2 regions of the Paenibacillus sp. J31P316 genome follow, and region 1 is predicted to be linked to the other one. Evidence: a T-box and tRNA genes for the amino acid it is inferred to sense, from the RefSeq annotation. Region 1 holds a T-box; the other holds one or more tRNA genes.
What was found. The T-box of region 1 lies ahead of leuS (leucine--tRNA ligase). A T-box ahead of a tRNA ligase gene usually reads a tRNA of that ligase, here a tRNA-Leu.
Positions count from the first base shown of each region.

Region 1 (7,578 bases):
TACCGCGCAGGCGTTGGCGCTTCTGAACCGGGAGCTCGACAGCGTGTTCAACCGCGTCATCATGGCTACCCACGCCAAATATCGCGAGGACCTGGAGAAGGTCGCCGACATTTTATACGGCAAAGAGGTGAACGGCCCTTAACGCATGCTTTGCGTTAAGAGGTCGTTCACCTCTTTTTTCGTATCTATGCCGATTAGCCGACTACGATGTTAACGAGCTTGCCTTTAACGACGATCAGCTTGCGAACGGTCTTGCCCGCGATGGCTTCGGCCACTTTCTCCGACGCTTTAGCGATCCGTTCCATTTCGGCTTCGTCCGTGTCCGCTGCGATCGCGATGCGGTCGAGAATTTTGCCGTTCACCTGCACGACGATTTCGACCTCTTGGTCGACGGTCCATGCTTCCTCGTACGTCGGCCAAGCGGCATACGACAGAGCGTCCGTACGGCCCAGCTTCGACCACAATTCTTCCGCGATGTGCGGCGCGAGCGGCGAGAGCATTTGCACGAAATGTTCCATCGCTTCGCGCGGCAGCCCCTCGGCTTTGTAGGCATCGTTGACGAAAATCATCAGCTGGCTGATGGCCGTGTTGAAGCGCAGGTTCTCGTAATCGTCCGTCACTTTCTTCACGGTGCGGTGCCATGTGCGCTTGAGCGCATCCGAAGCTTCGCCGCCGACCTTCTCGTTCAGCTCGCCGTTGTCTCCGATGAACAGACGCCATACGCGGCCGAGGAAGCGGTACATGCCTTCGACGCCGTTCGTGTTCCATGGCTTCGTCGCTTCGAGCGGTCCCATGAACATCTCGTACATGCGAAGCGTATCCGCGCCGTACACGTTCACGATATCGTCCGGGTTGATGACGTTGCCGCGGGATTTGGACATTTTCTCATTGTTCGTGCCGAGGATCATCCCTTGGTTGACGAGCTTGTGGAACGGTTCCTTCGTATCGACCACGCCGATATCGTAAAGCACCTTATGCCAGAAACGCGCGTAGAGCAAGTGAAGCACCGCGTGCTCCGCGCCGCCAATATAGAGATCGACAGGCAGCCATTCCTTCTGCTTCTCTTTGGAGCAGAGTTCTTGGTCGTTGTGCGGATCGATGAAACGCAGGTAGTACCAGCAGCTGCCCGCCCATTGCGGCATCGTGTTCGTCTCGCGGCGCGCGCGCATGCCTGTTTCCGGATCCACCGTTTCTACCCATTCTGTCACGTTGGCGAGCGGCGATTCACCGGTACCCGACGGCTTGATTTGATCAACGTCCGGCAGCAGAAGCGGAAGCTGATCATCCGGAACCGGCTTCATCGTGCCGTCCTCCAGATGGAGAATCGGAATCGGCTCGCCCCAATAGCGTTGACGGCTGAACAGCCAGTCACGAAGACGGTACGTCACTTTGCCTTGGCCTTTGCCTTCTGCTTCGAGCCACTCGATCGCTTTGGCGATCGCTTCCTCGGTGCCGAGACCGTCCAGGAAGCCGGAGTTCACATGCGGACCTTCGCCGGCGAAAGCCGCCTCGGTCACGTCTCCGCCCTGTACGACCTCCAGGATCGGCAGATTGAATTGCTTCGCGAACTCCCAGTCGCGCTCGTCATGACCCGGAACCGCCATGATAGCGCCCGTTCCGTAGCCTGCCAGCACGTAGTCCGCGATCCAGATCGGCACGCGCGAGCCGTTGATCGGGTTAATCGCGTAGGCGCCAGTGAATACGCCGGATTTGTCTTTGTTCAGGTCCGTACGCTCCAGATCACTCTTGCGCGCAGCCGTATCCTGATAGTCCTTCACCGCTGCCTGCTGGTCGGCCGTCGTAATGGCTGCCACAAGCTCATGCTCAGGCGCAAGCACGCAATACGTCGCGCCGAACAGCGTGTCCGGACGGGTCGTGAAGACGACGAGCGAAGCGTCATGGCCGTCGATCGCGAACGTGACTTCCGCTCCCTTGGACTTGCCGATCCAGTTGCGCTGCATGTCCTTGATGCTCTCCGTCCAGTCCAGCTCTTCCAAATCCTCGAGCAGGCGTTCCGCGTATTCCGTAATGCGAAGCACCCATTGGCGCATCGGCTTGCGAATTACCGGATGGTTGCCGCGCTCGCTGAGGCCGTTGATAACTTCTTCGTTCGCCAAGACCGTACCGAGCGCCGGGCACCAGTTGACCGGTACTTCCGCTACATAGGCAAGACCTTTATTGAACAGCTGGATGAAAATCCACTGCGTCCATTTGTAATAATCCGGATCCGTCGTGCTGAATTCGCGGTCCCAGTCGTACGAGAAGCCGAGCGACTTGATCTGGCGGCGGAAATTGTTGATGTTCTTGACCGTAATCTCGCGCGGATGCTCGCCCGTATCGAGCGCATGCTGCTCGGCCGGCAGTCCGAAGGCATCCCAGCCCATCGGATGGAGGACATTGAAGCCTCGCATTCTTTTGTACCGAGACACGATATCCGTAGCCGTATAGCCTTCCGGATGGCCGACGTGAAGTCCGGCTCCCGATGGATACGGAAACATATCGAGCGCGAAAAACTTCTGTTTGCCCGCGTCCTCCGTCGTTTTGAACGATTTGTTCTCGTCCCAATGCTGCTGCCATTTCGGCTCGATCACAAGCGGGTTATAACCGTGTTGATCCTGGCGTTCCTGTGTCATTTTCCATTAGCCTCCCTATTTATCCATCCTGTGCGCGCATGCCCGTACCGCAGAAGGCAATAAAAAAACCTCCCGCCCCCAGCGATATTCGCTAGGGACGAGAGGATTACGCTCCCGTGGTACCACCCTAGTTAACGGTCGGCATTCTTTGCCGCCCGTTCACTCTATTCCCTTATCGCGGGCGAATCGGCATGCTTTCACTGATCGTTCCATCAGCTGCATACGGCTCCAAGGCGAGTTCGCTTCACGTTGGTCCGGCTTCCACCACCCGCCGGCTCTCTTGACCTAACGCTCCCGAAGCTACTGCTCCTCTTCAACGCCTTGCTTATTTAATAAACATGATTAGCTCGATTATAAAGAAGTAGCAAAGCCAATGTCAAGGCAAGAAGCGCCTAAACCCGCAAGATAGCGACAGCTTTCACTTCACGGCGGCAAAAAACAACCGTTCCGTATCGTCATCGGCCGGATCCAGCTTGAAGTCCCCGAACAGGTCCACTTTCGAGAAGCCCACCGCGAACAGTGCCTCCTTGATCCATTCCGCATCGTACGCGCGCTGTACATGCGTTTCCTCGATGCGCGCATACGACCGCCCCCGGCTGCCGGGAGCTTCGGCGAAAATCGTTAAATGATGCTCGATTTCCATCCGTTCCTCGTCCAGCTCGCTCGTCCATATGTAAGCGATGTCCGGTTCATCCAGCAAGAATGGCTGCTCCTCCGCATACCGGCGAAGCGTCCCGGGCGCATGGACATCGAACAGAAACACGCCGCCGGGCTTCAAGCCTCGGAGCGTAGCCGTGAACGCGGCGATCACGTCGTCTTCCTCGGTCAAATAATTGATGCAGTCGCAGAACGACAACACGCTGTCCGCGGGTTCGGCGATTTCCCATTCCGTCATATCCTGCTCCAGCCATGTAACGCTGCCTCCAGCTCCAGTCCCTGACCCCGGGCCAGAGTCTTCCTGCTTGCTGCGGCCAACCGTCAACATATCGGAAGAGATATCAATGCCGTATACCGCATAACCCGAGCGCGCGAGCGGAAGCGCAATGCTTCCCGTGCCGCAGCCCAGATCCACGACAGTCGAAGGCTTCCCATACCGCTGCCAGCAGGATTCCGCGAACGCGATCCATGCCGGATAAGGCATGTCCGCCATCAAGCGGTCATAGACGGCGGCAAACTGCGTATAAGCTTCCATCCGTGCCGCCCCCTACTTCGAGCCGTCCGGCTTCGGCGCTGGTCGCCCGATCGAAGACCCGTTCGCCGTAACCGATGCCGCCGGCGTCGAAACGTTGGCTTCAGCAGATGTCTCGCCTTCTTCGGCGGCAGAAGCCGCGCCCTTCTCCGTCAGCTTCGTCCAGCTGCCTTCCTGCGTGACGAGCCCGTCGCGCATGAGCTTGCCGAGCGCGCGCTTGAAGGCGCCTTTGCTGATGTCGAACTTTTGCTTGATGATATCGGCTTGGGTTGCATCCGAGTAAGGCATCGCGCCGTTCGGGCGCTCCTTCATGAACGCCAGAATCCGGTCGGAATCCTCCAGCCGGCCGACTTCCTTGCGCTGATTCATCGACAGGTTGACGCGTCCGTCCTCGCGCACGAAGGTCACGCGGGCCTTCACGCGTTCGCCTAGCCGCAGCAGCCGGGTACGGTCGCCCGCCGGAATGAAGCCGTATGCGCCGAAGCCTAGAACGCCGCCGTCGATCATGACGAACGAGCCAATCTTGAGGGTCTTCGTCACCCAGCCCTCGATCCAGGTGTTATGCCAGGTGGTAGGCGCGTTGAATGCCAGCTCGGCCAGCTCTTCCTCGAACGCAACCTTCGCTACCAAACGGCCGATCTTGTCGTGCGCAAGGATAACATGCACCTCGTCGCCGCGCTTCGGACGAAGCTCCTTCAGCTCCGGCTGCTCCGACAAAGGGAGCAGCAGCTGCCTGCCGAGCCCCATCTCGAGGAAAGCGCCGATACGCGGGTGAATGTCCGCCACCGCGAGCCGGGACACTTGTCCGAGCTGGATCAGCGGCTTTTTCATCGTCGCGGCTATCCTGTCCTCGGAATCGAAGAACAGGAAGACGTCATAGAATTGCCCGATTTGCGGGCGATGGCCGACAAGCTCGGTATAATGCATGAGCACTTCGTTCTCGCCGTCGGTCATAAAATAACCGTAGGGCGACACTTCACGCGCCAATTTGAGATTCATCGTCGTGCCTGCGATCAGGCTCATGCAAACTCCACAACCTTCGCGTCCGACCACAGACGTTCGATACTGTAATATTCGCGCTCCTCGCGATGGAACACATGGACGACGACGTCGCCGATGTCGACGAGCACCCATCTGCCGCTGTCCGCGCCTTCGATGCCGCGAACGCGAACGCCGCGCGCCTCCGCCTGCTTGCGGATCTCCGTCGTGATCGCTTGTACCTGTACGTCCGAATTCCCGTGGCAGATGACGAAATAATCCGCGACGAGCGAGATGTTCTGTAAATCCAGCGCCACGATGTTCTGCGCCTTCTTGTCTTCCGCCGCTGCTACTACCGCTTGCAGCAAATCTTCAGAGCTAATTGTCATTGCTCAGCCTCCCGTAATCGTAAAATCAAATCATTCCGCGCAGCGATGGTCAGCGGAAAAATCCGCTTGCCCTGCTGCAGCAAATAGGAAATCGTCGAATCGAAGCCCGCGATCAGCGCTTGCTCCAAATGTTGCTCGGCCAGTTCCCGAATGTGCGTCACGCCCGGAAAATCCCTTCCAGGCTCCATATAGTCCGCCAGGCAAACGATTTTGTCCATCAGCGTCATGCCTTCGCGTCCCGATGTATGGTAGCGGATGGCATCCAGAATCTCCGGATCCGTCACGCCGTAGTCCCGTTCCGCGACGAACGCTCCGACCGGCGCGTGCCACAATTCCTTATCGAAACGAAGCAGCTCCTCCGGAAGGTGCTGCTCCTTAATGATCGTTTCCATGCGCGATGTCGGCCAATATTTGGCCACGTCATGGAGAATCGCCGCCTGCTCCGCCCGTACCGGATCGCCGCCGAACCGCTCCGCGAGCAGTATCGATGTTTCCATGACGCCGAGCGTATGCGTCCAGCGCCGCTCGGGCATTTCGGCTTTGACGGCCGCCATCATCTCATTGCGATTCATAAAGTCCATACCTCCGAATGAAGGAATGCACCTTCTCGGGTACCAGGAACCGAATGGAACGTCCTGCCGCAATCCGTTCCCGGATCGCCGTCGATGAAATATCGATCAGCGGCATCTCGACCAGCGTCAGCTTGTCGGTAATATAAGCTGGGAGCTGCTCCAGTTGGAAAGATTCCCCGGCGCGGGTAACGCCGATGAAAGACGCTATTTTCGCGAGCGCTTCGATCTCATGCCATTGCGGCAGATCGTTGACGCGATCCGCACCGATAATGATGCTGAACGTGCGATCGGGATACAGCTCGTTCAGCGCCTGGATCGTATCGATCGTATAGCTCGTGCCTTCCCGCTCCAGCTCGATGTCCATCGCGCGGAAATGCGGCTGGAAGTCGATGCCGCGGTATACCATTTCGAGTCTGGAAGCGCCGTCGGCCTGTGGACCGGACTCCTTGAGCGGGGGTTCTCCTGACGGTACAAACCAAACCTCGTCTAATCCGCAGGCTTCCCGGGCGGTCTCGGCGGCAAGCAAATGTCCGTAATGAACGGGATCGAACGTGCCTCCCATAAATCCAACTTTAATCAATTGCCCGCAGCTCCTTTCGCTTCCAGCTGAGCGAGCATCCCCTTAAGGAAGCTCGATCGTTTTGTGATCTTTCGATTCCTTGTACAGCACGATCGTCTTGCCGATGACTTGCACGAGCTCGGAGCCGGATTCCGCGGCTACCCATGCGCCGACTTCCTTCGGATCTTCCGAGCTGTTGTTGAGTACGTTCACTTTGATGAGTTCGCGAACTTCGATCGCTTCTTCGACATGGCGGATCAGATTATCGTTCATGCCGCCCTTGCCTACTTGAAATACCGGCGTCAGATGGTGCGCGAGCGAGCGCAGATGACGTTTTTGCTTGCCTGTTAACATAATTGTCGTTCCTTCTCTCAATGAATTAGCCGTTCGTCTGCAGAGCTTCCAGCACGACTTCGCGCATCGCTGCGGCGGGAGCCGCCTGCCCCGTCCAATATTCGAAGGCGTAAGCGCCTTGGTAAATAAACATGCCGAGACCGCCGTGAATAAGGCAGCCTCGTTCCTTCGCTTCCTCCAGGAAACGGGTCGTAAGCGGATTGTAAATCAAATCGCTTGCGATGCTTCCCGGTCTCAGCCACGCGCTGTCCAGCGGCGTCGACTCCACGTTCGGGTACATGCCGAGCGAGGTCGTATTGATGACGATGTCGCTCTCCGCGCATGCATCGCGAAGCTCGTCCTGGCCGATCGCGCGGATGGAAGGCACATGGCTGCGAAATGCATCCGCAAGCTCTTGCGCGCGGGCGACGGTCCGATTCGATATCGTTACCGAACCGACGCCTTCGCGGGCAAGCGCGTACAGAATCCCCCGCGTCGCGCCTCCGGCCCCGACGATGAGCACGCGGGCTCCCGTCAGATCGGAGCGAATCTCTTCCTTGAGCGAGCGGACATATCCGATGCCGTCCGTATTATAACCGGTCAGCCGGCCTCCGTCGTTCACGATCGTGTTCACGGCACCGATCGCCTGCGCGCTCTCATGGATCTCGTCGAGCAGCGGCATGATGTCGAGCTTATGCGGTATCGTGACGTTCACGCCGCGAATGCCCATAGCCCGGACGCCCGCAACAAAATCGCCGAGCCGGTCGCCCGTAATATGCCAGGCGGTATAGATCCCGTTAATGCCGCATTCCCGAAAGGCGCGGTTCATCATGACCGGCGACTTGGAATGCCGGATCGGGTCTCCGATGACGCCGTAGAGGACCGTATGGCTGTCCACCTTGTTGCCCATTCTCCCTGTCACTCT
Region 1 covers NZ_JBWDNI010000018.1:31,572-39,149, forward strand. Annotated here, with positions in the region: gene comER (late competence protein ComER) at 1-142, shown strand, start outside; gene leuS (leucine--tRNA ligase) at 195-2,633, opposite strand; T-box leader at 2,724-2,959, opposite strand; gene AC0YNU_RS28410 (class I SAM-dependent DNA methyltransferase) at 3,052-3,825, opposite strand; gene AC0YNU_RS28415 (CvfB family protein) at 3,838-4,845, opposite strand; gene rsfS (ribosome silencing factor) at 4,842-5,189, opposite strand; gene yqeK (bis(5'-nucleosyl)-tetraphosphatase (symmetrical) YqeK) at 5,186-5,761, opposite strand; gene nadD (nicotinate-nucleotide adenylyltransferase) at 5,748-6,338, opposite strand; gene yhbY (ribosome assembly RNA-binding protein YhbY) at 6,384-6,674, opposite strand; gene AC0YNU_RS28440 (shikimate dehydrogenase) at 6,700-7,563, opposite strand.

Region 2 (7,578 bases), on a different contig from region 1:
AGCGCAGCGGAAACGGGTACGTCATTCAATATGATCATCCGGCGGTGAGCGACGGGACCGCCTGGGTCAATGACGATCAATTCGTGTTTCTTGGCGCCGACAGCACCCTGTTCGAGTACGACAGCCGCAATGGCGAATTGTCCGTTCTGCTGGAGAAGGTCGGCAGCTTCTGTCTCTCGGCTGACCGGAAAGTGATCGCCTACACGCAGTTTGAGAAGGATACGATCTTCGCGGGCAAGCTGCAGGGCAACAATATCCTGTATCGGAATACCGTTTATCAGGGGATTTTGCCGCTGCAGATGTATTGGAGTCCAAGCAACGACGCGCTGCTGGTCGGCGGGCGGAAACAATTCATGCGGCCGGCTGTGCAAAGCGGGGCCGCCGAGGCGGCGCCCGACGATACCTATATGCCGTTTATTATCCAATTTCAATAGGAGGAATGGGAGCTCCCTGTACGAAGCAGACCGGACGGATTTTCGTCCAGTCTGCTTTTTTTATTTTGGAGACATTTTGTTCACAAGCGGATGACCTTTTGGAGATATCTCTTCTTTATAGTCGGTAGGAGCAAGTCCAGACGGGCTTGAACCGAAGCTGAATATGAAGGAGAGAAGGCAATTGAAAACATACGGATTAGGCATTGCCGCGAGCTGTTTATTGGCGCTCGCATTGACGGCTTGCAGCGGAGGAAACGCAAACGGCGGCGCTCCCGCGAGCACGGGGAACGCGGGAGGCAGCGAAACAACCTCAGGGTCTGAAACGGGTTCGAACGCCGGGCCTGGCGGCGGCGATACGAAGGGCGGAACGAACGGCGGGGCGCCGGATGCGGGCGGCAAGAAGACGATCGTCTTCTCGACCTTCTGGCAGGACGCCAGGTTCGAGGATGCAATCAAGAAGTACGAGGCGCTGCACCCGAATATCGACATCAAGCTTGAGGAAGGCACCTACAAGAACGAGACGCTGGATACGGACATCGAGAACTACTTGACCGCCACCAACACGGCGATGCTGGCCGGCAAGGGTCCCGACATCCTCGCGATGGACCTGCTTCCGACCGACAATTACGTGAAGCATAACCTCTTGGCCGATCTGAGTCCGTTTATGAAACAAGATTCGGACTTTCATCAAGACGATTATTTCACGAATATCCTGGACAACGTCCGAGTCGGAGAGGGGCTGTACAGCATGCCGCTCACCTTCTTCCTGATGGGCTTCGCGGGCGACGTGGACGCCATCGCGAACACCGGCTCGAAGTTCGACGATCTGACGTGGTCCTGGAGCGATTTCGAGAAGACAGCCGGCGAACTGGTCGCCAAAGGCCCTCTCAAGTCGGCATTAACGTACGAAAGCCCGGAATATTTGCTTGGCGAAATGGTCAGCGACAATCATGACTTGTTTATCGACGACGCCGAGCATAAGGCGCATTTCGATTCTGCATCTTTCACCGGCCTGATGAAACAGGTGAAGGCGCTGTTCGATGACGGCGTCGTCTACAAGATGGGGCGAGGCGTGAATGCGTATTTCCAGAGCATCCAGATCAACTCGCCGAAGGATTACTTGGAATCGATGCAGGGCTACAGCTTAGGCGTGAAGCTGGCGAACAAGAATTTGGGCGAACATGTGAAGCTGTACGCGAAGCCCCATGCGCAGGATACGGCAGCCGGCGGTTATTTCAAGACCTACCGGAGCGTTGCGATCAATGCGAATTCCACGGTTCAGGCTGCGGCTTGGGATTTCATCTCGTTCTTGATGTCCGAGGAAATCCAGGCTCCGCTGACCACGACCGGGTTTCCGATCAATAAAGCCGCGTATGCCAAGCAGATCCAAGCGGTGAAGGACCTAGGCACGATCAAGGGCTTTCCGGAAGGTCCGCTGCAAGGGGCGACCTTCAAGGTAGACGAGGCGATGCTGGACGGACTGAGCGGGTATGTGAACGGAGCGGTTCATGCGGTCGGGGAAAACAAGTCCGACAAGCTGTGGCAGCTGGTCGTCGCCGATTCGAAAGCCTTCTTCGCCGGTCAGAAATCCGCGGAGGACGTCGCCGGCCTCATTCAGAACAAAGCGACAACCTTGCTCAATGAATAGAGCCGGCATGGCCATGCGGCTCCGCAAGGACGGCATCAAGGCATTGTGGTTCCTGGCGCCGAGCTTGATCGGGTTTGCGGTCTTCTATTTCATTCCCTTCCTGCTCGGCATCTACGAGTCCTTAACGGACGGCGCGCTTGGCGGCCGGTTCGTCGGCTTCGAGAACTACATGGAGCTGCTGCGCAGCGGCTCCTTCCGCAAAGCGGCATCCAATACGATGTTGTTCACAGGCATCAGCGTTCCGCTGCTCATCGCGCTGTCCCTGCTGCTCGCTTTGCTGCTGAACCGGCAGGTCTACATGCGTAACTGGCTTCGAACATCGATCATGATGCCGCTCGTCGTGCCCGTCGCTTCCATCGTCATGGTGTGGCAAATGTTCTTCGATTGGAACGGCACCTTGAACGCGTTGCTGCACCGCTTTCATATGGATCGTATCGACTGGATGCAATCCAACTGGTCGATGAGCATCATCGTCGTCATGTATATTTGGAAAAACATCGGCTATAACATGGTGCTGTTCCTGGCCGGCCTCCAGTCGATTCCGAGAGATTATTACGAGACGGCTGCCATCGAAGGAGCCGGGCGGCTGCATCAATTCCGCCATATTACGCTGGTTTATTTGACGCCGACGATGTTCTTCGTCGTACTGATCTCGATTATCAATTCCTTCAAGGTGTTCCGGGAGACGTACCTGCTCGCCGGGGACTATCCATACGATAGGCTGTACATGCTGCAGCACTATATGAACAACATGTTCTTCACGCTCGACATCCAGAAGCTGACGGCCGCCGCCACGATCATGGTCGGCTGCATCGTGCTGCTGGTAGCGGGACTGCTCGGCATCGAACGGCGGTTCCGGGAGAACGTGGAGTAGCAGGGGGGTATCATGAAGAAATTATCCTGGCTTCCAAAGCTCGTCCTGTCTCTTCTGATCGGAGCGGTGGCCGTCGCCATGCTGATTCCGATTCTGCTGACGTTGACGAACTCGCTGATGACGGAGGAGGAGATCGGCCGCAATTACGATCTGCTTGGGCAGATGGTCGATACCGCGGCGGGCGGCAACGACGCATTCGTGAATTTGAAGCTCCTTCCGGACTGGCTGTCCTTCAAGCAGTACGCGCAGGTGCTGGTGCTGAGTCCGAAGTTTCTCGGCATGTTCTGGAATTCGGCGGCGCTCGTCGTGCCGATCGTCATCGGACAGACGATCGTCGCCTCGCTGGCCGCTTACGCCTTCGCCAAGCTGCGGTTCATCGGGCGGGACAAGCTGTTTCTGGTCTATCTGATGACCATGCTGATGCCGTTCCAGGTCACGCTCGTGCCGAACTATCTCGTCATCGACAAGCTCGGTCTCATGAATCATGCAGCCGCGATCATTCTTCCGGGCATATTCGGCGCGTTCGGCGTGTTCATGATGCGTCAGTTCATGTCCCATATACCGTATGCCTACACCGAAGCCGCCAAGATCGACGGAGCCGGGCAATGGACGATTTTCGCGCGCATCATGCTGCCGCTTATCAAGCCGGGATTGGCTGCATTGACCGTTCTCTTGTTCATCGACTACTGGAATATGATCGAGCAGCCGCTTATTTTCCTTCGTGATGCGGCGAAGCAGCCGTTGTCGCTTTACTTGGCGCAGATCAATCAATCGGCGCGGGGCATCGGTTTCGCCGCTTCCGCGCTGTACATGGCCCCGATGGTGCTGCTGTTCCTATATGCGGAGTCCTACTTCGTCGAAGGCATTCAACAATCGGGCATCAAAGGATAACTCGGGAGTGATCGTCATGGAAGAACGGACGTCAAAGTCCAGAAAACGCAAGATTCGGTTCATCGCGAGCGTGTTCCTCGTGCTTCTAGCCGGCTGTACGCTTGCAGGCAATTCGCTGCGGGCGTTATCGCTGCCGAAGGTCTATACGGCCGTTCCGTCCACGGGTTCGCTTGCGCATGATTACGAAGGCAGCGCTACGATACAACCGGGCGAGGTGAGAGAGCTTGCGAATCCGGCAGGGTGGAAAGTCGCGAAGGTGCTCGTTAAGCAAGGAGACCGCGTGCATAAAGGTCAGCTGCTGGTGCAATACGACGACTCGGATGCCTTGCTGGAGCTGGCCGATCAACAGGCGGCGCTGAAGAAGCTCAATCTGTCCATTCATCAGTTGGAGACCAATTATATCGAAGCTGCGAGCGGGGATAGCGCGTCTGCGAAGGCTGCCGCTGCAGGCGCGATCGAAACGGCCAAGCTCGACATCGCGAGCGGGCAGCAGCACGTACAGCATCTGCAGAAAACGATTGCCGAGAGCAGGCAGATCACGGCGCCATTCGATGGTATCGTCACGAAGGTCAACGCGGCATCGGGACTCGATTCGGGAGGCTTGCCGGATATTACGCTGTCCGACGCAGCCAAGGGCTACCAGCTTCAATTGCTCGTTCCGGGCGAAACGGCCGCCTTGCTCCATATCGACGATACGCTGGATCAGATTACGCTGGCGGAGGCGGATAACCGGACGCTCTCAGGCACAATAACGGCTATCGAGGAGGTTGCGGCCGGAGGGTCGGATATGACGGGCGGCGACGAGTCCGGTGCGAATACGGAAGTCAGCTCGTCGTACAAGTTGACCGTCGCATTCAAGGACGATAGCCTGCACGGAGGCGAGAGGGCACTGGTCAGGCTGTCCGAGTCGGGAGGAGACCAGCTGATCCTCGTCCCGAACGAAGCCGTCCATAAGAATGATCAGGGGTCCTACGTCTTCACGGTCAGAGCCGAGGAAGGGCCGCTCGGCAATGCGTATTATGCCGCGGAAACGCCGGTAAAGGTCGTCGATTCGAACGAATACGTGACGGCGGTCAGCGAGGGGCTGTTCGAGCAGCAGGAAGTCATAATCAACAGCAGCAGCTTCATTATGGATGGAGTACGTGTCCGGCTGTAAGTCGTTGACTGCCAGCAAAACCCGACCAGATGTTCTCCGGACGATGACTCGCATCCGGATCGTGGAGTTTGTTGAGATTATGTTGACTTCGAACTTTCATTCATGGTATATTAACTCTCGCCGCTTCTTAGGAAAGCTTGAAGCGACATCTGCCGGATGTGCGGTCGTGGCGGAATTGGCAGACGCGCTAGATTCAGGTTCTAGTGGTGTAACAGCCGTGGAGGTTCGAGTCCTCTCGACCGCACCAACCATTCAAACCCAAGAAGCCTTGCTGATGCAAGGCTTCTTTTTTGTGGCAGGAGTCAATTGAGCGAAGCTCTGAATCAATGTTGAAACATAAGGTTTTAATTCCAATTTATTCCTTTATGTTGCAGGAAAAACTTTTCTCTGTTGACTTTATATTTTGATTCGTGATATATTAAATTTCGCCGCTTCTAACGAAAGCTTGAAGCGACATCTGCCGGATGTGCGGTCGTGGCGGAATTGGCAGACGCGCTAGATTCAGGTTCTAGTGGTGTAACAGCCGTGGAGGTTCGAGTCCTCTCGACCGCACCAACCATACAAACTCAAGAAGCCTTGCTGATGCAAGGCTTCTTTTTTATGCATTTTAGTGTATTTAAGTAACTCGTCCAAGCTAACGCATCGTTATTTTCATAGCATGTCAATATCAGGAAAGAAAGGAGTTGATTATGCAAATGGTGAAAAAATTAATCGATTATAATGTGAGCGTTCCAGCCGTCGTTACGAATGCCGTTCAAATCGACGTTCCGCAAACGCCGGCCAAAGTCATTTTGGCTGAGCTCGGCATCTTTATTATCCCGGAAGCGGTAAACAATCGCGTAACTTTAACGGCTACCATCGGAGCTGCAGCGACGTCCGGTAACGTCGTAGACGTGTTGTTCCGCGTATTTCGCGGCAACCAAGAAATTTTTTACGCGCTGCAAGGCCTTGAAGAGGGATACGAGCATTACGGCATCGTGACGCTGCAAGTGATCGATATTAACGTGCCGCCCGGCGCGCACGGATATTCTTTGTACGTGGAGAAGCAAACGGAAGAATCGGAGGCAACCGTAATCGGTCCGATTAATCTCAGCGCGGCCGTATACGAGGTGTAAGGCGGACATGCTTATAGCCGATCAAGAGGGGAAGAAAAGTCGAGGAGCGCTCCTCGACTTTCTTTTTTAACCTTGCATGCATACATATTTTTCCTGATGCTGACAAATAATGAAAGGAATGCAGATTGAAGAGAGGACGAACGTACATGAACAAGGGCAAGTTTGCTTTGGTTTTGCTTGCTTGCACGCTTGCGGCCGCGGCGGCGGCGCCCCGGCACGAGACGGCAGCGGCAGCGAAACAGGAACAACGACAGCAACGGCAAATCATTCGTCATCGCGAAGTGGCGATCGTCATCGACGATTTCGGCAATGGCATGACGGGGACGCCGGAGATGCTGCGTCTGCCCGTGAAATTCACGACGGCGGTCATGCCGTTCATGCCGACCACGAAGCAGGACGCGGAGCTGTCCCATAAGCTTGGCAACGACGTCATCGTCCATATGCCGATGGAGCCGGTTCGGGGCAAGCCTGAATGGCTCGGCCCCGGCGCCATTACGACTGCCATGAGCGATGCGGAGATCCGCAAGCGCGTGGAAGCCGCCATAGATGATGTACCTCATGCCGTCGGCATGAACAATCATATGGGCTCCAAGGTAACGGCGGATGAACGTGTCATGCGCGTCGTGCTGAGCGTAGTGAAGGAACGAGGCTTGTTCTTCCTGGACAGCCGGACGACGTACAAGACGGTGCTCCCGAAGCTGACGGCCGAGATGGGCGTCCCGCTGTTGTCGAACCAAGTCTTTCTCGACGACGTCTATACGACCAGCCATATTTCCAAGCAAATCGGCGTGCTTCGCAAATACCTGGAGAGTAACGAGTCCTGCATTACGATCGGCCATGTAGGTCCGCCAGGTAAATTGACAGCAGCCGTGCTGAATGCCGCCATTCCCCAAATGCAGGGGGAGACGCGATTCGTACGTCTGTCGGAAATGCTCGTTCCGTCAGCGGAGAAGGATATAATTCCGCACCCCTGATGTAATGGCAGCCGCGATTTCCGTTTGTTTGACGGGGTCGGTCAGCATGCGCCGGTCGCCTTCGTGACTAATGAAGCCCAGCTCGACGATAACGGCGGGCTTCTTGACGACATTTAGCAAATAGAAGGGCTTCCCTATTCGGGGGAGCCCTTTCGTGTTTTGTCTGCGATTCATCGCGTCTTGGATGCAGAACGCAAGAAGCGCGCTCTGTCCTTCGTTCTGATGCAGCACGAGAGGGCCGTATTCGGTTCGGTCGGGCGCCCAATTCACATGGATGCTGATCAGGATCTGCGCATCGATTTCCTTCGTCAGCTGACTGCGCTGGGACAAATCCCGTCTGTGCCGGGAAGACGACGGATTCCAACGGTTATCGTCGCTGAGCGCATAGTCGCCGTTGCGGTTCAGGATCGCGCGGATACCGTTGTTTTGGAGCAGCAAATACAATTTTTTGGCGACGGCTAGATTAATGTCCTTCTCCAGGAGTTC
Region 2 covers NZ_JBWDNI010000001.1:779,480-787,057, reverse strand. Annotated here, with positions in the region: gene AC0YNU_RS03375 (hypothetical protein) at 1-434, shown strand, start outside; gene AC0YNU_RS03370 (ABC transporter substrate-binding protein) at 616-2,082, shown strand; gene AC0YNU_RS03365 (carbohydrate ABC transporter permease) at 2,075-2,956, shown strand; gene AC0YNU_RS03360 (carbohydrate ABC transporter permease) at 2,969-3,847, shown strand; gene AC0YNU_RS03355 (efflux RND transporter periplasmic adaptor subunit) at 3,864-5,003, shown strand; tRNA gene AC0YNU_RS03350 (tRNA-Leu) at 5,164-5,250, shown strand; tRNA gene AC0YNU_RS03345 (tRNA-Leu) at 5,472-5,558, shown strand; gene AC0YNU_RS03340 (exosporium protein C) at 5,699-6,118, shown strand; gene AC0YNU_RS03335 (divergent polysaccharide deacetylase family protein) at 6,265-7,092, shown strand; gene AC0YNU_RS03330 (N-acetylmuramoyl-L-alanine amidase family protein) at 7,060-7,578, opposite strand, start outside.
Region 2: it encodes a tRNA-Leu, which carries the amino acid that the T-box ahead of leuS (leucine--tRNA ligase) is inferred to sense. The anticodon was not compared.